Regions from separate parts of the Sphingobium sp. CFD-2 genome, predicted to be linked through region 1. Evidence: riboswitches for the same ligand, from Rfam matches in the RefSeq annotation. Region 1 holds a riboswitch; each other region holds the start of a gene.

The links. A riboswitch is a leader RNA that binds a small molecule or an ion and turns the genes downstream of it on or off. The one in region 1 is predicted to bind cobalamin.
Region 2: linked by a shared signal. The riboswitch ahead of LDB29_RS22985 (TonB-dependent receptor domain-containing protein) and the one ahead of LDB29_RS24315 (DUF1636 domain-containing protein) in region 1 are both predicted to bind cobalamin.
Region 3: linked by a shared signal. The riboswitch ahead of LDB29_RS12820 (TonB-dependent siderophore receptor) and the one ahead of LDB29_RS24315 (DUF1636 domain-containing protein) in region 1 are both predicted to bind cobalamin.

The regions. Positions count from the first base shown of each region.
Region 1 covers NZ_CP084406.1:900,612-908,221, reverse strand. Annotated here, with positions in the region: gene LDB29_RS24340 (LysR family transcriptional regulator) at 1-506, opposite strand, end outside; gene LDB29_RS24335 (isopenicillin N synthase family oxygenase) at 641-1,684, shown strand; gene LDB29_RS24330 (hypothetical protein) at 1,655-2,254, opposite strand; gene LDB29_RS24325 (sterol desaturase family protein) at 2,284-3,264, opposite strand; gene LDB29_RS24320 (MgtC/SapB family protein) at 3,594-4,100, opposite strand; cobalamin riboswitch at 4,441-4,631, shown strand; gene LDB29_RS24315 (DUF1636 domain-containing protein) at 4,823-5,230, shown strand; gene cobT (nicotinate-nucleotide--dimethylbenzimidazole phosphoribosyltransferase) at 5,227-6,243, shown strand; gene LDB29_RS24305 (histidine phosphatase family protein) at 6,240-6,803, shown strand; gene LDB29_RS24300 (adenosylcobinamide-GDP ribazoletransferase) at 6,800-7,510, shown strand; gene LDB29_RS24295 (threonine-phosphate decarboxylase) at 7,507-7,610, shown strand, end outside.
Region 2 covers NZ_CP084406.1:587,693-595,302, reverse strand. Annotated here, with positions in the region: gene LDB29_RS22985 (TonB-dependent receptor domain-containing protein) at 1-2,626, opposite strand, end outside; cobalamin riboswitch at 2,800-3,017, opposite strand; gene LDB29_RS22980 (DUF2274 domain-containing protein) at 3,135-3,356, opposite strand; gene LDB29_RS22975 (TrbI/VirB10 family protein) at 3,359-4,456, opposite strand; gene trbG (P-type conjugative transfer protein TrbG) at 4,504-5,517, opposite strand; gene trbF (conjugal transfer protein TrbF) at 5,514-6,203, opposite strand; gene trbL (P-type conjugative transfer protein TrbL) at 6,200-7,558, opposite strand; gene trbK-alt (putative entry exclusion protein TrbK-alt) at 7,562-7,610, opposite strand, start outside.
Region 3 covers NZ_CP084405.1:2,593,693-2,601,302, forward strand. Annotated here, with positions in the region: gene LDB29_RS12810 (iron ABC transporter permease) at 1-730, opposite strand, end outside; gene LDB29_RS12815 (ABC transporter substrate-binding protein) at 838-1,719, shown strand; gene LDB29_RS12820 (TonB-dependent siderophore receptor) at 1,727-3,565, opposite strand; cobalamin riboswitch at 3,735-3,950, opposite strand; gene LDB29_RS12825 (threonine/serine dehydratase) at 4,036-5,019, shown strand; gene LDB29_RS12830 (molybdenum cofactor guanylyltransferase) at 5,019-5,570, shown strand; gene cobA (uroporphyrinogen-III C-methyltransferase) at 5,561-6,343, opposite strand; gene LDB29_RS12840 (nitrate reductase) at 6,330-7,610, opposite strand, start outside.

The DNA of each region.
Region 1 (7,610 bases):
CTTCCCCGAACGCTGCTGTCATAGCCCACCCCGATCTCCACCTCCCCCTGCTCCAGCGCATCGAGAAGCTGACGCCAGGGAGAGACACGGATTTCGATGTGGATGGCCGGATTGCGCCGGTGAAAGCTGGCAATGGCTTCGTCGAACTCGGCGGACACCAGGCCGGACACGATCTGGATGCGGACGATGCCCTCGACCCGCTTGGTCGCCTGCGCGATCACATGGGGCATCATTCGGGCGGATTCCAGCATGTCCTCGCACAGCGCCATCATCGCCTTGCCGGCCGCGGTCATCTCCACGCCGGTGGCGGTGCGGTGGAGCAGCGCCGTCCCGACATGGTCCTCCAGCCGCTTGAGCGCCGCGCTGATGCTGGGCTGCTGCCGGTTGAGCCGTCGCGCCGCCGCGCCTATGCCGCCGGCGCGAACGATATCCACGAAGGTCCGCATGAGGTTCCAATCGACCCGGCTGGCAAATTTCCTGTCGATCAGCGGCGTTCTATCGTTCATGCGCGTGCTGCTTTCGTGGAAGATATAGCGGCTCTTCATAGGCGGTGGACTGCTCCGCTCATAGATCAAATCGATGGAAATCATAGCATGGGTCCATCTATCGCTATGCCCCGGGGGATTTACGCTCCTCATCCATGACACAGCACCATGCCCTGCCGCTCGTCGACATTTCGAAACTGGATAGCCCCAGGCTTGAGGATCGGCTTTCCGTTGCCCGTGAACTCGACCGCGCCTGCGTGGAGGCAGGGTTCCTCTACATAGCGGGCGCGCAGATGGACGATGCCTTGTTCCGCAGGATCGTCGCGCGCGCGCAGGCTTATTTCGCGCTCGACGCCGACACCAAGATGAAGAGCTATATCGGCCTTTCGGAAAACCACAGCGGCTATGTGCCGGTGGGAGAGGAGCAATTCGCCGCCGGCCAGCGCGACCTCAAAGAGGCGTTCGACGTCAATTGCGACTATGTGCGCTCCGAGGGCAGGCGACCGCTGCTGGGTCCGAATCTGTGGCCCGAAATGCCGGGCTTCCGCGAAGACGTGCAGGCTTATTACCGCCATGTGACGGGCATCGGAGGCCAGCTTTTCCGCGCTTTCGCCCTGGCGCTCGGGCTCGACGAAGATCATTTCCAGGCGCATCTGCGAAATCCCCCCAGCCAGCTTCGGCTGATCCATTATCCCTTCGACGCGACGGCTGAAGACCGCCAGGGCATCGGCGCGCATACCGATTACGAATGTTTCACCCTGCTGTTCGCAACGGCGCCCGGTCTCCAGATCATCGACCGGCAGGGCCAGTGGATCGACGTTCCCCTGGTCGAGGGCACGATGATCATGAACATCGGCGACATGATGGAGATACTCTCCAACGGCCGCTATGCCGCGACACGGCACCGCGTGAAGAAGGTCAGGGAAGAACGCTATTCCTTCGCGCTCTTCCACGCCTGCGACTATGATTATGTCGTTGCCCCGGTCGTGCGCGGGGAGGAGCCCCGTTACGCCGCGCTCAAGGGCGGCGAGCATCTGTTCAACCAGACGGCGCAGACCTTCGCCTATCTGAAGCGCAGGATCGCCAGCGGCGAACTCGTGCTCGAAGGCGCCCTGCCGCTCGATTCCTTCGGCCCGGCCAGCAGCGCAGCCGAACCGATGCAGCCATCGTCAACTCAGCAGGCTCTTTCTGAACAGTGATTTGACGAGCCGACCCTCCAGAATACGTCCCACGACATAGAGCGCGGCGAACAGGCCGGCGAAGACATAGGCCGCAGTGGGCTTTGGCGCCTTGCCATCCTCCTTGTTCTTGTCGTCCTTCTTGGGCTTTTCAGGCGCCGGCGCGCCCAGCGCCTTGTCGATCCAGTGCTGCGGCAGGACCTTGTCCTTCTTGTCGTCCTTTTTCACCGTCTCCTGCGCCGCTGGCTTTGCGAGCTTGCCGGCGACGATCGTCAGCCCGGCGAAGCTCAGGAACAGCAGCGGCGCCAGGAAGCAGAACAGCAATGCCCGGCTGGTCAGGCAATAGCGCAGCACCGGCCCGGCTGGCTCCCTCTCGATCCTGAGAATGCCGCCATCGAAGATGGACATCCTGTCCTGCGCGGCCTGATCCTTCTTGCTGAAGGTCAGCGTGTCGCCAATACGCTCATGGCTGGTGCCGGCCTGACGGAACAGGGGCCCGAGCCTGGCCATGGCTTCATCGGCCGATTGCCCGGAGGCGAGCGCCATGCTGCCCTTTATATGCCAGATCCAGTCCAGGAAACGCGCTGTCACATGACCCCCTTTTTGCAAGAGCAGTTGCCTTATTCAGCCGGCACCGCCGCTGGGCGGCCGTAGCGTTCCTTGATCGTCTTCCAGCCTTCGGTGAAGGGATAGGTCATCTGCTCGCGGATCGACATCCGGCGTCCGCCCTCCAATCCCAGCAATTCGGCCTCGCCATCGACGCAGGTTCCGAAGATGCGATCGATGAAGATATAGGTGTTGGAATAATTGCTGCGGGTCGCTTCGAAGTCCTGCGAATGATGCAGGCTGTGATGTTCGGTGGTGTTGAACAGGAAGCGCCACCAACGCGGCGTGTTGAAGCGGACATTGATGTGCTGATAGGTGCCGATCGCCAGACCGAAGGTGCCGGCAAGGAGGGCGGCCCTCGGCAGGAAGTCGAAGAACCCGCCAATGCCCAGCCCGATCAGGAAAAGCTCGACGGGATTGCCGACCGCGCCTTTGTTGATGTTCAACTGGGTGATGTAATGATGCACCGAATGGGGCAGCCAGAGCGGATACCAGTTATGCATCCCCCGGTGCATCCAATATTGCCCGAAGTCGAAAATGAAGGAGATCAGGAAAGCCTGCACCAGCAGCGGCAGGCCCGTGAACCACGCCAGCTTGTCCCAGTCGAAACTGTGCAGGATGGCCTCGATCACCGCACCGCTGCCGATATAATGTTCGACAAGGTCCAGAATGGTGTAGCCCAGCCCGACATAGAAGAGATCGGTGACCAGTTCCTTCCACGTCAGGCGCCAGCTCTCATAGCGCGGGCTGACCCATTCGAGCGCCAGCAGCAGCACCCTGAAACCGATGCCGATCCCGATGGCGGTGGACGCCTTGGCGATGGAATTGGGCGCATAGTACCAGAAGGCGATGAGCGCGAACAGCGCCGTGGGCTGGAACCAGGTGAAGATGAACTGCTTGAGCGGTCCGCCTTCCACCCGGCCTATATTTTCCCACCCGATGATGACGGGCGCCTGTGCGCCTATCACTCTCTTGCCTACGCGAACGCCGTCCATATGCTGACCTCGAGATGCTGCCTCGTCCCTGCGGGCGTGTCCGCCTCGCCAAGGCGACGAAAATGATGTTCGCAGTTCATTGAACTTCATGTCGTTTCAGCATCGGGAAGACGCGCCCAATGCGCCAGATGCGATTAAGGTATATGCCCCATAGATGCTGCCTATGCCCTTCCGACCCGGCGGCGATGGATCATGCGCCGGCTATTCCGATCCGCGCAGATGACGGCGCGGTTTCGGGAATGACGATCCGTTAGGGCGAAGGGGCAAAGGGGCGACGGACCATGGGCGGGCGATTTCCGGCTGCTCGTTTCAACGCATCTTGCCGGCTTTCAGTTTTCGCGCTCCGGGGCGGACCCGCGCCGGTTGGGCATGGTCATGGAATCGGCGTCCGGATCGTCCGATCCGCTCTCGCGCGGACCGATATGCTTTTCGAATATGAGCAGCAGAGAAAGCAGCAGCAGCGCGATCAGCGACCCTGCCAGCACGAGGACATATTGGCCAGCGCCCGCCGTGATCCCGACGGCAGCGGCCATCCACAGGCTTGCCGCCGTGGTCATGTTGCGTACATCTCCGCCGCGCACGAAGATCAGGCCGCCCGCGATGAAGCCGATGGCCTGGGCAAGGCCCTGAACGACGCGGATCGGGTCGCTGTCCTTGTGGACTTCCGCCAGTTCCAGGGCGGACAGGGTCAGCATGGCCGAACTCAGCGATACCAGCCCGTGGGTGCGCAGGCCCGCATCATGGCCGTTGCGTTCGCGCTCGAACCCCAGGGCGAGCCCCAGCAGGGTCGCGAGAAAGAGGCGGACGAGCGTGGTGCCGAGGTCGTTGGCCAACATAGCCATAATACCCGCGAGAGGCGCACCCGTTCCCGTGAATGCGGGCCGAATGGGAAAGCGGCTGCGCGCCTGCCGCTCAGCGTTCGGTGATGTCGGAACGGATGTGCGCGATCAGGTCGTTGACCAGCATGTCGTTTTCAGCCGTGCATGCGAACAGGCGGCAGAACCAGTCCATCCATCGCGTCAGAATCGCCATGGCCCTCTCCCTATCGCCCGATAATAGCAGTTCACGCAGGTGAAGAGAAGCTTTGCCATTGCCCGGCCGAGGGCAAGTCGCGCGATTGGAGCGGGCTGGGCCGGCTTTGTTTTTCCACCCTTGCGATTGGACGAAGGCGGCTTTATCAGCGCTGGTGCGACAGGTTCCCCGCAAGGGGATGAAAAGGGAAGTCGGGTGGAACGCCCGCGCTGCCCCTGCAACTGTAAGCGGCGAGCCATCCGGCCATCGCGCCATTGGGCCATGAAGGTCCGAGAAGGCGGCCGGAAAGCATCGACCCGCGAGCCAGGAGACCTGCCTGACGCCGTCGTTCTTCGACCGGACAGGGTGTGCCGGCCGAACGGGGGTTCCCTCGCTGAACGACAGCCATCGCCTTGCCGGTTGGACCGTGCGGGGGAAGGCCTGTCGCCTGCCTGGTGCCGGACCGTCCTCCCTTGCCCGGTTCCCGTCGGGGCACATGCCGTCGGGCGGGAGGATGTGGAATGACTGATTTGCGGGGCGATCGCTGATGCTGCGGGCCGTGGGGCCGGGGGCTTCGGTCGTCGTCTGTTCGACCTGCCGCCTTTCGGGGGAACAGCGGGAGGATGCTGCCGGACGGCGCGGCGGCGCCTTGCTGGCGGAGGCGCTGCACAGGGTACGCGATGGCGATCCCGCTTATGCGTCCGTCGCTGTTCAGGACATGCCCTGCCTCTTCGCCTGTCAGCGCCATTGCACGGTACATGTGCGCGGAACGGGCAAGATCGGCTATGTGCTGGGCGACTTCACGCCGGATGAGGAAGCCGCGCGCGCGATCCTGGATTATGCCCTGCGCCATGCCCAAAGTGACGAGGGCGTGGTGCGCTATGCGGACTGGCCCCAGGGGGTGAAGGGGCATTTCATCGTCCGCACGCCGCCCGAAGGCTTCGTCTGTTCATGATCCGGTTCAACGACCGCGCGGCCTTTGCCGCCGCGCTGGCCGCCCTTCCCGCCCCGGATGCAGACGCCACCGAATCCGCGGCGGCGCGGCAGCGGGTGCTGACGAAGCCGGCCGGTTCGCTTGGGCGGCTGGAGGAGATCGCGCTTTTCATGGCGGGTTGGCAGGGGCGGGAACGCCCCCGGGCGGAGCGCATCCGCGCCGCGATCTTCGCCGGCAATCATGGCGTGGCCGCGCGCGGAGTCAGCGCCTTCCCGGCCGAGGTCACCGCCCAGATGGTGGCGAATTTCCGTCATGGCGGCGCGGCGATCAATGCGCTGGCCCAGGCCTGCGGGGCGGAGCTGGCCGTCGTCGCGCTCGATCTGGAACGGCCGACGGAGGACATCTGCGTCGCGGCGGCCATGAGCGAGGCGGATTGCCTGAGCGCGATCAATGCGGGGGCGGCGGCGGTGGAACCGGGACTGGACCTGCTGCTGCTGGGCGAGATGGGCATTGCCAACAGCACGCCGGCGGCGGCGCTCTGCGCGCAGGCCTTTGGGGGTGCTGCGGCCCATTGGGTGGGACGGGGGACAGGCGTGGATGGCGACGGGCTGGCGCGCAAGGCCGAAGCTGTGGCGCGGGCGCTCGCCCTGCACGGGGCGCATTGCGCCGATGCCTTCGACACGTTGCGCCGGCTGGGCGGGCGAGAGATCGCGGCGCTGGCCGGTGCGGTGCTGGCGGCGCGGATGCTGCGCGTGCCGGTGATGCTGGACGGGTTCATCGGCTGCGCGGCGGTCGCGCCGCTGGCGAAGGACAATCCGGCGATCGTCGGGCACTGCATGGCCGCCCATATGTCGGCGGAGGCGGGGCATGAACGCCTGCTGGCCGCTCTGGCGCTGGAGCCGTTGCTGCGGCTCGACATGCGGCTGGGCGAAGGAAGCGGCGCGGCGGTCGCGGCGCAGATCGTGCGTTCCGCTCTGGCAGCGCATGGCGGCATGGCGACCTTTGCCGAAGCGGCGGTGGCAGGTGCGCTATGAACGCCTTTCCCCTCCACCTGATGCGCCATGGCGCGCCGCAGCTTGCCGGACGGTTGCTCGGCCATCTGGACGCCCCGCCGGAAGCGGAGGGGATCGCCCTCTGCATCGAGCGGGCGCGGCATCTGGATTTCGCGCGGGTGGTGACATCCGACCTCGCCAGGACGCGGGCGCCGGGCGCGGCGATCGCGGCGGAGCGGGGTATCGAACTTGACGTCGACCGGCGCTGGCGGGAACTGAATTTCGGGGATTGGGAGGGTGCGGACCCCGCGCTCCTGCCTGTGGAGGATCTGGCGCGCTTCTGGGACGATCCGGACGGATTTCCGCCGCCTGGGGGCGAAAGCTGGACCGACCTACGCGCCCGGATCGGGGACGGGCTGGACGTGCTTGGCGAGCCGGCGTTGGTGGTCTGCCATGCCGGGGCGATACGGGCGGCCCTGGCTGTGCTGTGCGGTTTCGACGTGCGGCAGGGCTGGGCGGTGGACCTGCCCTATGGCGCGGTGCTGAGCCTGCGGGTCTGGCCGGAAGGGCGGTCGGGACAGATTACGGGCCTGATCGCATGAAGCGGCTGGTGCTGGCCCTGCAATTGATGACGCGCCTGCCGTTGCCCGCGCAGGATGTCGATGAGGGGGATTTCGCCGCCGCCATCCGCTGGCTGCCCGCAACGGGCATTGCCGTCGGGCTGGTGGTCGCGGGCGGTGCCGGGCTGGGCATGCGCATCGACCCTTGGGCGGGGGCGCTGTTCGGCCTGGTCGCCTGGGTGGCCGTGACGGGTGCGCTGCACCTGGATGGATTGGGCGACATAGCGGATGCGGCGGGGGCGGCGCATGGCGATCGGAGCCGCCTGTCCGCCGTTCTGGCCGATCCGCATATCGGCAGCTTCGGCGTTGTCGCCATCGGCCTGCAACTGGCGGCCAAGCTGGTGCTGTTGCAGCTGTGGCTGGAAAGCTTTCCGCCATGGATGCTGGCGGCCGTGGCGATGGTGGCGCGCATCGGGCCGCTATTCTGGACGCGCTGGCTGCCGCCGCTCCATGAAGGACTGGCCAGCCGTTTCCGGGCCGGGTGGCGGGCGGAGCCGTTTATCCTCTGGTCGATATTGGGGCTGGCGCTGGGTTATCGGGAGCCTGCCCTTTTGGCGGCGATCCCGTTGATCCCGCTTTGGGGTCTTTGGCTGAGCTCGCGGATCGGCGGCATCTCCGGGGATGGGCATGGCGCCGGCATCGAACTGCTGGAAAGCGCCCTGCTGCTGGCGATGGCGGTGGCGCGATGAGCGGCTTCACCTGGCATGGCGGCCGCCTGGCCGAAGCGCGGGGCGCTTATGGCGGGCAGGACTGGATCGACCTCTCGACCGGGATCAGCCCCCTGGCTTG
Region 2 (7,610 bases), 310 kb from region 1:
TCTGCCGCTTGTCGAAGATGAGAATTTCATCGGCGTTGCGGCGTCCCCAGCCACGGCCGACATGACCGCCCGCATAGAAGCCGGTCCAATTCGTGCCGCCATTACCGTGCAAGGCAGGAGAGGCAACGGACCGCCAATCCTTCGCCCCGAAACTCTTTGCGATCGTCACGTAGAACGTGCGGCCTTGGCGGGGATAGTAGGGATTGAACGCAAGTGGGTAGTTTTGACGCACAAGGTTTGCTTCGTCGTCGAAGCAAGAATAGTCGCCTGTCTCGTCCGCCTCCAAAGCGCTGCACTTCCAGTAATTATATGGGTGAAGCCCATCGTTGCTGCCAACCATGTGCATCTTCTGTTTCGGCCCGGCATTGAAAATATCGGACACGCCGCCCGATATCGTCAGGCCATGCGGCAGTCGGAGATGCGCACCGGCGTCAAAGGTGGTGAGCGGCGCTTCATAGGTATAGCTGTTCTCATCGCTGCCGGGGCTTCTGGACTGGCTGATATAGCGACGTCCACTGTGACGAACCTCGCCAAATGTCGTTAGCGCGCCGCCCAGGAAATGCAGATTGAGGCGCGCGTTCGCGGTGAAGCGGGGGTTCTGGAGCGTTCGCAGATTGCCCAGAACACGTTCCGCGACGGGAATGGCGGGATAGACGAAATAGGTCCCCTTGACATAGTGCCCCTCCTGCACCGTCGCGGCGAGCTGGAGGTCGGCGCGGTCGCCCCATTTGAGGCTTGCCTCGAACTCACCGCCCCTGGTGATGGTCGTGCCGGAATTGACATATTTCCCGCCCACGGGCGTCAGGAACAGCGTGATTTCATCTTTTGTCCGGCGCTGGAAATAGGTGGCGCGGAAGCTGCCCGCGAGATCGCCGGCAATCGTGCCGTTCCAGCCAAGGCCGGCATCCCAGTTGCTGCCATGTTCGCGCAGCAGCGGCATTGTGTTGCCGACGCTGTCGGCACCAGCCTGAATATAGACGCCGTCGCCATAGATTTCATAGAAATTGGGATAGCGGTTGTAAGTGCCGTAGCTGGCGAACAGCAGCCAGTCCGAACCCACCTTTTTCTTGGCGCTGACGCTCCATGTCGGTTTCCAACCGTAATTTCCGGATGACGGACCGAAGGGGTTGTCCTGGCTCCCCAGCACCGGCCCGGTCAGCTTCTCGATCCGGAAGATCGGTGCCACCTGGAGGTCGCCCAGCGTGTGGAATGTGAGCGTATCCTGAACCTGGATGTTGGTGAGCTGACGCTTGTAATGCTGATAATAATCGCCGCGCCGTAAGCCTGTCACCGAATTGATGAGGTTGTCGGCGTCGTAGCGCATCGTCTCCCAATTATGCTGGACGTGCAATTCGAGAAGCTGCGTCACATCCCACTCCGCGCCGAGCGTGTAGCTGGCGTCGGCGGTCAGGCCGTAGCGGGTGGTGTGATACAGCGCCGTGCGGCTGCCGACGCCGAACGGTGCCGCCATGTCGTAATTGTTGAACCGCTTGCGCTGGTCCATGAAGTTGAGGTTCAGCGCCAGTTCGAGGTCGCCGAAGCGGTCATGCCAGTTCAACGCACCGTCATGCTGATATTGCTTCTGCTGACGCCGCTTGTTGAAGGGAACGCCCAAACTGGCGAGCGAGCCTGCGGTCAGGTTCACCTGGGGGAATGTGTATTCCGGGAGATCGATGAGGCTGTAGCCCTGAAGTCCACCATATTGAGTGGGCACAATCTCCGGCATGTACCGGTCCATATGGGTGAAGGAATATTTGGCGGTGATATTGTCGTTGCGCCATTTCACCATCACATTGTCGCGCTGGAAACTGTTATTCTGCCGCTGCCGCGTGGTTGGGAACTGGCAGACAGGATTGATGGCGCGCACCGGCTGATATTCGGAAGAGATGCTGCACGGCGTGTTGGATAGGCCGTCCCCACTCCATTCTCCGTCGCCATATTCGATGCCGTCCAGGATGCGCGCGGCGATGAGGGGATATTTGAATTCACCCTTGCTGCGTTCCATGTCGAGACCGAGCAGAAGACCGCCGCCGAGCAGCGGAAAGCTCAAGTTCCCCGAAAACTGGCGACCGCCATAGGACCGCGCACCGGCTGACACGGTGCCACTCAGGTCGGTCGGCATCTTGGTCACGATGTTGATCGCGCCGCCCAGCGGCGCACCGGAGAAGCGCGCGGGCGTGACGCCGCGATAAACCTCGACGCGCTCGACGTTGGAAATCGGGATCGTGGAGATATCAGCCGCCGTCTCGCTGGAGAGATTGAACGGCACGCCGTCGATGTAAATGTTGACTTGGCTGGGCGCGCTGCCCCGGATGCTCGTAGTCGTATAGCCGCCCGTGCCGCCGACGCGGCGGACGTAGACGCCGGGAATCTGGTCGAGCAGATCGGGCAGCGCCTTGTGCTCGCCGCGCGTGTCGTCGGGATAGACGACCGAGACCACCCCCGGCGAGAGAATGTCGCGCAATTCCTCGCGGCTGTTGGCCGTGACGACGATTTCCTGTTGCGTCTTGGGCTTGCCGGATTCTTCGCCCGAAGGGGCAGGATCACTGTCGGCCGCCTGTGCCTGTATGCCCCACGCCGACAGCCCCACCGTCAGCGCGAACCGCGAAATCGTCGAAAGTCTCACTCCATAGCCCCCCTGGCGCCGAACCCTGTCGGGCGGGGGCGTGCCGTCACGAACGGTCGGGCGCGAGAGCGGGCGGACGCCTCAAGCGCCCGTCACACGACCGATGCGGCCCCCGCCGCACGTTCGTCGCTCAGACGGAATACACCGTGCCCCGGCCATCCCCTGGACCAAAGCAAGAGCGACCAGACGCCGGCAGGTCTCCTGGCTTGCGGGTCAAGGCTTGATGCACGGCCTTCCCAAGCTCTCGCTCAGTGGCTTGAGGCCGAAACCCCGTGTGCATCGCGCTCGCCGCTCACAGTTGCAGGGACAGCCTCGGATTCGGATGGCGGACCATCCTCACCGCGTTCCCGTTTTAATCCCCTCTCGGGGAACCGGCGCGATCATAGGCTCACTATTGCAAACCTAATGATTGCCGTAAGGTTAAGCCGTGTGTGAAGCAAGCGGGGACTGATCCAGATTGCACGGCGCGGCCATACTCTGTCGGGAATCAGGTGAATCCGTCAGCCGATTACCCGGCTGACCGTCGAGCCTTTGCAAATCCCCGATCCGTGGCAATGAACCGTTCCAGCATCGGCACGACAAGCCTGACGGGATCGGCGGGGGTCTGGCCGCTCTCGCGGGCCAGCACCTCGGCGTAGTCGGTCAGGTCGCGATGAAGCTGCGCCGGCAGTTCCAGCGTGAACTTCACCGGCTTGTCGTCTGGAAGCGGGCCGAGTTTCAGCTTTGCCATGTTCAATTCCTGTAGGATTCGAGGACGAGATCCCGCGTCACGATGACCCTGACCGGGAAGCCCGGTCGGATGGTCAGCGTCGGGGCGACCTGCAACTGGCGCTGGACGATCTGTTGCCCGGCCTGGTTGATGGTGTCCTGCGCCCCGTCGCGGATGGCGCGGATCAGCCGGTCCTCGTCGTCGGTCGCCAGTTCGGTGCCGATGCCGAGCAGCGTTGACAGCCCGGCTGCCTTCATCAGATCCCACCAGTGATAGTCAACGCCATCTTCAAGGCCGGCATAGCCGCTGGCGTCCGCTCCGGGCTGTCGCTCCAGCACGATCGAGCGGCCGTTTGGCAGGATCAGGCGGTTCCAGACGAGAAGGACACGACGCTGGCCGAAGGTCACGCCGGCATCGTATTGGCCGATGATGCGCGTCCCCTGCGGAATCAGGAGCAGGCTGCCGGTCGGACTGTCATAGACATTCTCCGTCACCTGCGCGGTGATCTGGCCGGGAAGGTCCGAACGGATGCCGGTAATCATCGCTGCCGGGATCACGGCTCCGGCCTGAAGGATGTAGGGTGATGCGGGGGCCATGATGCGGTCCAGGGCGACAGTCTGCCGATCCACCGGGCCATTGAGGAAGGCGGTATGCCGGTCCTGCGTGCCGGCAGCACCAGGCTGGCCGGTCAGACCAAGGCCGGCGAGACTCGGGCTTGCAGCCCCTGTTCCGGGGGCGGTCTGGAAGAAGACGCGGCTGACGCGCGCGGCCTCTTCCTCGGCGATGCGGCGCTGTTCGGCGGGATCGACGGCGGGCGTCGCCATGACCGGCGGCGTGACAGGCTGCCCCCTGTTCTGCGCGTCGAGGATCGGGCCGCCGAGATCGCCGGGCAAGGCCGGCCCCAGGACGGGGCCGGTATAGTCGCGCGGCAGGCCGGATAGCCCGTCCGCCGTTGCACGATTCTCGGTCGAGTAGAGTTCTTCGCCGCTGCCGCTCATATCGCGGGTCTGGAGGGCATAGATCAGCGCACTGCCGATCCCGAACAGCGCGACGGCTCCTACCCCAGCCAGCGTCTTACGGGACAGACGGGTGACGCGGGGCGGTTCGGCTCGCAGCCGCATCGGCGCGGTGGTGTCCGGTGCGGCTTCTACAGTAGTCGTGTCTTCGGTCATGACGGGGATTCTCCGGTCGCCTTTGCGGGCTGTGCGGCCTGCCGTTGCTCGATGCGGACGATCCTGACGGTCTGCTGACGATCGCCACTGCCAAGGCGTAATTCGGCGGCGCCGAACAGGCGGTCCACGATCAGGATGTTCTGGTGAATGCGGCTGTTGACGATCTGGGTTTCGCCATCGGAGCCGATGACGAAGATCGGCGGCATCTCGCCCTGCACGATGCCGCGCGGGAAGACGACATAGATGCGGCGGCCGTCGTCAAAGACGGAGATGGGCTTCCACGGCGGATTGTCGCCGGTCAGGCCGTAGCGATAGTTGCGCGCCGCCTCAGTCGGGATGATCGGCGCGGCGGGAACGGTCTGACCCTGCCCTGCCGGCTGCGCAGGATAGGCCCAGGCGACGGACGGCATATAGAGCGCCTCGCGGGCACGCAGCTCAATCATATAGGTACGCCGGCTTGTCGTCACGACGAGGTTTGTGGCGATGTCCGGCCGGGTCGGCTTCACGAGAATATGGACGCGCCGGGTCGCACCGCTACCGCTCTCGGTATCGCCGATGATCCAGCGGGCTGTGTCGCCTGCCGCGATCGGACCCGCGCCGGTCAGGCTCTCGCCCGGCTCCAGCGCGATCGTGGTGATCTGTCCCGGTGCGGCATAGACCTGATAGAGCGCGCCTTCCGACCAGGGATAGATCTGGATGGCGTTATAATAGCCCTCGCGGCGCGGCTCGACACGGGCGGCGGCATTGGCGTTCTCGACCCGGCCTGCCGATGTCCCGGCAGCGGTCCCGCCGCGCGCGACCGTCCATGCGGGCGGCGTATGCAACGGACGAGACTGATCGTCAGTTGCGGGGGCCTCCACGACGGGTAGCGAGGGCACGTCGGCGTCGTAGCTGAACTGCGTCCGGTTGGTGGCGCAGCCGGCGAGCATGGTGGCGGACAGCATCAAAGCCGCGAAGGCGGGTTTGCGGAGAGCGGTAAAGCCGGCTTGGCGGAAGGTCGCGGAGATCATTGGCTCATCTCCCGCGACCATGAGATTGCGTTGACGTAGATGCCGAGCGGATTGGCACGCAGACGCTCGGCGTCGCGCGGGGTCTGGATCACGATGGTCAGGATCGCGGTCCAGCGTTCGGTCGTGGAAAGCTGGCCGTTCTCATAGTGACGCTCGGTCCAGGCCACGCGGAAGCTGTCGTTCGATGCCCGGATGACGCTGGACACCTCGACGGCGACCTGTTGCCGGCCGACCTTGGTGAACGGGTCGTTGCTGCGGGCATAATCGTTCAAGGCCGCCGCGCCGCGATCCGTGGTCCATTCATAGGCCCGGAGCCAGTTCTGTCGGACGATGATGGCGTCAGCCGGAATCGCGCGGACCTGTTCGATGAAGCGGCCGAGGTGGAACGCGATCTGCGGATCGGTCGGCCGATAGTCGGCAACTGCCGGAGCGACCGTTTGCGACTGGCCGATATTATCGACCTGCACCACCCACGGCACGACCGTGCCGCGCGCCGATTGCCAGACAAGGGCGGCGGCGAAGCCGGCCGACAGGATCAGCGAGCCGAAGGCCATATAGCGCCAGCTCTTCGCCTGCACGCGGGCCGAACCGATGCGTTCGTCCCAGACCTGTGCGGCCTTTTGATAGGGTGTCTCCGGTTCCGGCGATTTGCCGTAATGGGTCGATGGTCTTTTGAAGATGCTCATGAGCGGTCACTTTCAGAAAGATTGACGGAAGAGCCGCCTCCGTGGCCGTCGCCGGAGCGCACCGCGTGGGCGGCCATGGTGGCGCCGTGGTTCACGGCCTGGGATCGCCGCATCCGCTGCGCCCAGGCCGGGGGACTTCCAGCGGGGGAAGATGATGCTGCGGGGGCTGCGCCTGTGCCTCCGGCCGTGCCTGCGGTGGATGTGCCGCCGGTCACGCCAAAGGCCGCGCGTGCACCATCGGAGAAGCTGGATTTGACGCTTTCGGAGGCTTTGGAAGCGGCGCGCTTCAGGGGCGAGACGGCAGCGGAGCCTGCGGCGCGGGCGACACCGCCAAGGCCGGAGGCGACGCCTGCCGCGCCCGACTGACCGAGCGAAGCCATGCTGTAGGTCGCTGCGGCGCTGCCTGCGGCCGTCGCGCCGCCCCGAACGGCCGCAGCGCCGCCGGACAAGGCGGCAGCGCCCCCCTTCACGGCGAGACCTGCCGCGCCGCCCGCGGCAAGCGCTGCGCCGCCCACGGCAAGGCCGGTGCCAACGGCCGCGCCAGCGCCAAGCTGCGGGCCGCCTGAGACAATGCCGGACGCGATGCCGGGTCCGAAAATGCCGAGGCCCAGCAGCGAAAGCGCGGCCAGCACGATCGCCATCGCGTCGTCGATGCTCGGGGTGGCTCCGCCGAAACCGGCGGTGAACTGCGAAAACAGTGTCGAGCCGATGCCGATGATGACCGCCAGCACCAGCACCTTGATGCCCGAAGAGATGACATTGCCGAGCACGCGCTCGGCCATGAAGGCGGTTTTGCCGAACAGGCCGAACGGGATCAGGACGAACCCCGCCAAGGTGGTCAGCTTGAACTCGATCAGGGTGACGAAGAGCTGGATTGCCAGGATGAAGAAGGCAAGGATGACCAGCGCCCAGGCGAACAGCAGGCAGGCGATCTGGATGAAATTCTCGAAAAACGACCAGTAGCCCATCAGGTCGGAGATGGAGTCGAGCAGCGGACGGCCCGCGTCGAGGCCGGTCTGCGCCACCTTTCCGGGCCGCATCAGATCGGCCGTGGAGAAGCTGGTGCCGGACGCTTTCAGGCCGAGACCGGCAAAGCTCTCGAAGACGATGCGCGCCAGGTTGTTCCAGTTGGAAATGATGTAGGCGAAGACGCCGACGAACAGAGTTTTCTTGACCAGCCGCGCGATGATGTCGTCATCCGCGCCCCAGCTCCAGAACAGGGCGGCGAGCGTCACGTCGATGACGATCAGCGTGGTGGCGATAAAGCCGACCTCGCCGCCGAGAAGGCCGAACCCGCTGTCGATATACGACGTGAATACGCCTAGAAACGAGTCGATGACGCCGGTGCCGCCCATGGTTCACCGCCCCTCGTTCTGATGCGAGGTGGCTGGCGCCGGCGTCCGGCCG
Region 3 (7,610 bases), on a different replicon from region 1:
TGGCGACGCCCAGCATCAGGCGGATGCGCGCCCGGCGAAGGTCGATGCCGAGCGCCTGCGCCCCATCCTCCCCCAGCGTCAGCGCGTCCAGCGTCCGTCCGTCCGCGATCAGCAGCGCCGCCCCCACCACGACGCAGGGCAGCGCGATCCAGACATGGCCGTAGGCGCGGTTTTCCAGGCTGCCCATCAGCCAGCTCATGATCTCCATGGCGGCGAAGGGATTGGGCGACAGGTTCAGCGACAGGCTGATCCCCGCCCCCGCCAGCGTCGCGATGGCGATGCCGGCAAGGATCAGCGTGAGCGGGCTTTCCGCGGGGCCCGCGAGCAGGAACAGCGCGGCGATGCCGATCAGGCCGGTCATGATGGCGAGCGCGGGAAGCGCCAGCGGATGCGCCTGCGCCAGCCCGAAATAGAGCGCGCCGACCGCGCCCAGCGCGGCGCAGTTGGATGCCCCCAGGACCGAAGGTTCGGCCAGCGGGTTGCGCAGATAGCCCTGAAGCGCCGCGCCCGCCAGCCCGAGCATCGCGCCGACGATCAGGCCAAGCAGCATGCGGGGCAGGCGCAGGTCGAGAAGGATGGCGCGGGCGACGTCATCGCCGCCGCCGCCGAGGACGGCGAAGATGCGCGCCGGGGAGAGCGGAACCGCGCCCAGAGTGAGGGAAGCAAGGGCGGCCAGCAGCGCCAGCGCCGTCAGCGTGGGGATCAGCAGCGGATGGCGCCGGGCGCTCATGGCTTGCGCGTCCTTCCCTGCTTGCTACAGCGTGCCGTGCTCCTGCGAAGGCGGGAGCACATTGGTTTGTTGAGGCACGATCCGGGAGCAGCAGCGTGCGGTGCAGAATGATCTTTACAACGTTCTGCGCCCTGGCCCTGACCGGCGCGGCGCCCGCCCAACCCCGGCGCATCGTGTCGCTCAACACCTGCGCCGACCAATATGTGCTCGCTCTGGCGGACCCGGCGCAGATCGCCGCGCTCAGCCCCTATGGGCACGACCCGGAACTGTCGGCGGCGGTCGGCAGGGCCCGCGCCTTCCGCACCCTCAAGCGCCCGGCGGAGGAAGTGCTGGCGATCCGCCCCGACCTGCTGATCGGCTTTCCTTCCGGCGGCAGCGTCGTCGGCGCGCCGCCGGGCCAGTGGCGGACCCTGGGGCTGGCGAGCGCGGACAGCTATGCCATGATCCTGACGCAGATCCGGCAGGTGGCGGCGGCGGTCGGCCATCCCGAACGGGGCGAAGCGATGATCGCCCGGATGAACCGCGACCTCGCCGCCCTGCCCCCGCCGAAGCGTCGCGGCGTCGCGGCCTATTATCAGCGGCGCGGCTATATGACCGGCACCGGCACGCTGGTCGACGACCTGATGCAGCGGGTGGGCCTGATCAATCTGGCCCGCAGGCTGGGCAAGCCGGCGCTGTCGCAACTGTCGCTGGAGGAGATGATCGCCGCCCGTCCGGACTGGCTGATCGTGGAGAGCGGCAGCGAGAAGGTGGTCGATCATGGGACGGAAATGCTGCACCACCCCATACTGCGCGCCATCCCGCGCATCCGCGTGCCGCAGGCGTGGACGGTGTGCGGCGGCCCCGCCTATGTCGAGGCGGCGCGGGGCATCGCAGCGCAGCTTGACGGCGCTGCGCACAAGGGCACAGCGCAGCTTGACGGCGCTGCGCACAAGGGCACAGCGCAGCGCAAGGACGCGGCGCGGGTGAACGCCGCGCCGCGTCATTAGGCTATTTTCAGAAGCGCACACGCACGCCGCCGAAGGCCGACCGGCCATAAGTGCTATAGCCATGGACCGTGGCGTATTTCTCATCGGTCAGATTGTCGATGCGGCCGTAGATTTCCAGATTTTCCCGGATCGGGAAAGACGCCCGGACGTTCGCCGTCGCATAGCCGTCCAGCCGCACCATATTGGTCGCATCGTTGAAGCTGTCGCCTACCATCGTCACCGTCGCGCCGGTCGACAGGCCGAAGGGCCAGACATAGTCCGCCGAAACGCTGACCGCATTGGCGGCGCGGCGCGGCAGCCGGGCGTCGGTATTGCGGTCGCGCGCATCGACATAGCTGTAGGCGGCGGTGACGGTCAGCGCATCGACGGGCCGCAGCGTCAGCATCGCCTCCACGCCCTTGGCGCGGGTGCGGTCCAGATTTCCGTAGAGCGAAGTCGCATAATCGAAATTGATCTGGTTGCGCGTAACGCGCCGGAACGCCGTCAGCGAGAGCATCGCCCGACTGCCCGCCAGGCTCTGGTCGAAACCGATGTCATAGCTTTTCGACCGCTCGGGCTTGAGTGCGCGGTTGCCGCTGAAGCTGTCGTAAAGCTGATAGAGGGAGGGTGCCTTGAAACCCTCACCATAGCTGGCCCGAAAATTGGTGGAGCCGCCATTGGGGGTGTAGTTCGCATTTGCACCGAAGGTCGTCGCGCCACCGAACTGGCTGTGATCGTCATGCCGGACGCCGCCGGTCAATGCGAGGCCCGCAAACGGCTTCACGACTGCGAGGGCATAGACGCTGTCGATGTCGGCCTTTGCCTTGCCCACGACTTTGTCGCCCGTGAAGAAATCATGATAGAAGAAATCATAGTCCGGCCGTTCATGCTCGTAACCGAAGATGAGCCGGGCCTGATCGACCGGTTGATAGACGCCTTCATATTCAAAGCGCAGATTGGTGCCGGAGAAGCCGTAATCCGGCGCCTCGCCCCGCTGGAGCATATAATCGCGGTCATTGCGGAACCAGGTGACGGCGGCGCGGTTGGTCAACTTGCCGTCGAACAAGGACAGGTTGAGACCCGCATAGCCGATATATTGGTCGAGCTTGCTGACATCGCTCGATTCCATCGGCGCACCGAAGAACAGGTCGGTGTTGAGATCGGCATGGATATAATAGCCGCGCAGGTCGAGGCTGAGATTGTCGGCAAAGGCCAGTTTCAGCTTCGCGTTGGTCGCGAGATTTTCGTAGCCGTCCTTTTCAGTGCCGTTGGCGGCGGCGGAAATGCCGTCGGTGTTGAAATAGGCGATGCCGATGCCGCCGGACACCATGCCAGTGGCACCGGAAATATCTGCCTTTGCATTCAGCGTGTCGGCATAGCCAAAGTCGACCGAGGCGTTGCCGGCCAAACCCTCTGCGGGCGCGCCCGTCATGATGTTGACGACACCGCCGATCGCCTGACTGCCATATACCACGGAATTGGAACCGCGCAGCACTTCGATCCGCCTTATGTTGCCGGTCAGCAGATTGCCAAAATCATAGGCATCGCCAATCCCGCTCGGATCGTTGACCTTTACGCCATCGATCAGCACCAGCGTCTGCGTCGTTTCCGCCCCCCGCAGTGAAACGCCAGTGACCCCGCCCACCGCATCGGCCCGATTGAAGCGCACCCCCGGCGTGGTGGCCAGCAGGTCGACGACGCTGACGCTCTGGCGGGTGCGGATGGTGTCGGCGTCGATGACCGTGACTGCCTGGCCGACCTCGTCGCGCGGCTGTTCGATGCCCAGCGCGGTGACGATGATCTCATCCTCCGCCAGGGCGGGAGCGGCCGCGAGCAAGGCGGCGATGGAAATGGAAATCCTCAACATGTCTATATTCCCCCTGAGCGCCGGTGCAACATGGCTCAGGGCGTCCGCTTGCGCGGCCGGACGGGGGAAATGGCCGGCGCCCGCGCCCTCCCCCCGCACCGATGCGGCCCTGCGCCGCTTCGTCGCTCAGACGGAGAACACCGTGCCATGGCCATACCCTGGACCAAGGCAAGAGCGACCATGCGCCGGCAGGTCTCCTGGCTCGCGGGTCAATGCGGCGATGCACGCCTTCCCGGACTTGCGTCCAGTGGCCGGCCCCTGGGCCGAAGTGCATCGCGCTCACCGCTTACAGTTGCAGGGACAGCCGCGGAATAGGACGGTTTCCCGTCCGCACCGCATTCCCGTTTTCAGCCCCCTTCGGGGCACCGGCGCGATCTTCTTTTTGCGCGCGAAGGCATTGCCCCGCCCGCGTCCCGCGCCATAAGGGAAAGCGGCGGCCATGCCAAGAGGCAGCCATGGAAGGAGATTGCATGCCGTTCGCCATCAGCCCCGCCGATGTCGAGGATGCGGCGCGGGTCATCGCCCCTGCCGCCATCCGCACGCCGCTGCTGGAAAATGCGGCGCTCAACGCCCGCTGCGGCCGGCGCGTGCTGGTGAAGTTCGAAGGCGCGCAGCACAGCGGATCGTTCAAGTTCCGCGGCGCCTACAACCGGCTGGCCCGCCTGGACGCGGCGGAGCGAAAGGCGGGGGTCGTCGCCTGGTCTTCGGGCAATCATGCGCAGGGCGTGGCCCTTGCGGCGCGGTTGCTGGGCATGGCGGCGACGATCGTGATGCCGGCCGACGCGCCCGCGATCAAGACGGCGAATACGCGGGCGCTGGGCGCAGATGTCGTGCCCTATGACCGCTTCACCCAAAGCCGGGAGGAAATCGCCACGAGGCTGGCGAATGAACGGGGCGCGGTGCTGGTGCCGTCCTTCGACGATCCCTTCATCATGGCCGGCCAGGGGACGATCGGGCTGGAGATCATGGAACAGGCCGCCGAAGCGGGGGCGGAGATCGGCCAGATCCTCGTCAATTGCGGCGGCGGCGGCATGGTGTCGGGAATTGCGACCGCCGTGAAGGCGCGCCAGCCCGGCGTCGCGATCCTGGCGGTGGAGCCGGAAGCGTTCGACGATACGGCGCGCTCGCTGGCGAGCGGCGTGCGGGAAAGCGTATCGCCCGATGCGCGGTCGATCTGCGACGCCCTGCTGTCTCCCGCGCCGGGGGCGCTGACCTTTCCCATCAACCGGGCCTATCTGTCGGGCGGCCTTACGGTGAGCGACGATCAGGTGCGCGACGCGATGCGCTTTGCCTTTTCGGCCCTCAAGCTGGTGGTGGAGCCGGGCGGGGCCGCGTCGCTGGCGGCGATGCTGGCCGGGCTGGCTCCGGATGCCGACGGGGCGAGCGTCGTGGTGATCTCCGGCAGCAATGTCGATCCCGACAGCTATGCCCGGATCATCGCGGGCGGCGCATGATGCGGCTGATGGGGGCGGTTCTGGCCGGCGGGCGGTCCAGCCGGTTCGGCAGCGACAAGGCGCGGGCGATGCTGGATGGGCGCAGCCTGCTGGAGCATGCGGTGGCGGCGCTGGGGCGGCAGGTCGAAACCGTGGCGGTCTGCGGCCGGCAGGTGGAGGGGATGATCGGGCTGGCGGATCGGCCGGCTGCGGACATGGGGCCGCTGGGGGGCCTGAACGCGGCGCTGCATCATGCGCGGGCGCTGGGTTATGACGCGGTGCTGACGACCGGATGCGACGTGCCCGCCTATCCGGACGGGCTGGCGGAGGCGTTGATCGGACAGGGAGCCGCCATCCTCAAGGGGCAGCAGCTGATCGGCTTCTGGCCTGCTTCGCTGGCTGGCGAGCTGGACGCGCATCTGGCGGAGGAGAATAACCGGTCGATCCGTGGCTGGCTGGAGCGGGTGGGCGCGCGGATCGTGGAGCGGCCGGAGTTCGTGCTGCCCAACATCAACCGGCCCGAGGATCTGGAGAGACTCACCCGGCCGGGTCGAGACGGTCGTCAGGCGTGAAGGCCAACATGCGCGGCGAGGTCGGCAGGCGCATGCGTTCCGGCCACCGCCTCCCCGATCAGCAGCAGGGTCGGGTCGTCGTCGCTGATCGTCCGCACCAGAAAGGCGAGCGCCGACAGCTTGCCCCGGATCAGGCGTTCATTGGGCAGGGAGACGTTGACCGCCACCATCACCGGCGTTTCGGGATCGCGTCCGGCGGCGATCAGGCAGCGGCCGATCTCGCCCGCCGCCGCGCGGCCCATATAGATGCCGAGCGTGCCGCCCGGACGGGCCAGCGCTTCCCAGTCGAGCCGCAGCGGCTCGCCCGCCTTCAGATGCGCGGTCACCAGCGTCAATCCCCGCGCCACCCCGCGCAGGGTGAGCGAGGCATGCCCGCTCGCCGCCGCCGCGCTGGCCGTGGTGACGCCGGGGCAGATGCGCACGGCAACGCCCGCCTCCGCCAGATGGGCGATCTCCTCCGCCGAGCGGCCGAAGACCGAGGGGTCGCCGCCCTTGAGGCGGACGACGCGGCGGCCCGCCCTGGCGGCCGCGAGCAGCAGGTCGTTGATGCTGCCCTGCGCCTTCGAATGGCGGCCCGAACGCTTGCCGACGCTGACCCGCTCGACGCCTGGGGGGATGAGGTCGATCACGCCCGGCCCGACCAGCGCGTCGTGGAAGACGACATCCGCCGCCGCGATCAGCCTTTCGGCCTTGCGGGTGAGCAGGTCCGGATCGCCCGGTCCCGCGCCGACCAGCCAGACCTGTCCGGGGGCGATGAGATCATTCGGCTGCATGAAGCGTCTCCTGCATGTTTTGGGCAAGGATATTGGCGAGCGCGGGCCGGCACGATCCGCAATTGGTGCCCGCGCCCAGCGCCCTGCCGATGGCGGGCACATCGACCAGTTGCCGTTCGCGGATCGCGGCGACGATCTGGTTGAGGCCGATGTCGAAGCAGACGCAGACGGTCGCGCCCTTGTCTCCAGCGGCGCCCGGTCCCCGCGCCGCGAGGACGGAGCCGCCCACCCCCTCTGCCTGCAACTGGCCGATCAGCCAGTCGCGCGAGGGCAGCATGCCGCTGCGCGTCACGAACAGCACGCCGTTCAGCCTGCCTTCGCCGATGGTCGCGATGCGGCGCGTGCCGCGCGATGCGTCCATCGCCTCGACGCGGTCGCCCTTCGGAAGAAAGGCGTCGAGGCGGGCGGGGTCGCCATTGCCGGCGATTTCGTAGAGCGCGCCGCCCGGCACGGCGATCCGGGTGGACCAGAGGCAGGGCAGCTTCACCGGCTGCCCGATCCCTTCCCGATCGCGCAGGATGAGGAAACCGCTCCACTCGGTCGCGACCTTCCCGATGCTGGCCGGGGTGGATTTGAAGCCGGGCTGGCCCGAATGGGGATCGACCAGCGGACGCGGGAGCAGGCCGGTGCGCCCGCCGCTGGACGTCTGGTCCGTCCAGTGGATCGGGGTGAAGATTTCGCCGCGCCGCTGGCCTTCGTTCAGGCTGACGCGGAAGATGCTGTTGCCCTGCGCCGTCTCGACGCGGGCAAGGTCGCGGTCGGCAATCCCCAGCGCCGCCGCGTCCCGCGGGTGAATTTCCACCAGCGGCTCTTCGCGATGGCGGGCGAGTTTCGGGGACAGGCCGGTGCGGCTCATCGTGTGCCACTGGTCGCGATAACGGCCGGTGTTGAGCGTCATCGGCCACTGTTTCAGCGGCTCCTGCATGTCCATCTGCTTCGTCAGGACCAGCCGCGCCCGGCCGTCCGGCGTCGGGAAGCGGCCGTCGGCAAAGGGCGTGCCGCCCCAGCGGAACGGCTCCATGGCGTCATAGGCATCATTGCCGATGGCGGCCCAGGCGCGCAGGTTCAGCACCCGCTGCCCATCATTGCCATAAGCGGTGAGGCGCGCATGTTCGCGCCAGATGTCGGCGGGCCGATCATAGGCGAAGGCATTGCGCCACCCCATGCGGCGCGCGACCTCCTTGACGATCCACCAGTCCGGCTTCGCCTCTCCGGGCAGCGGCAGGAAGGGGCGCTGGCGGCTGATCGTGCGGTCCGAATTGGTGAC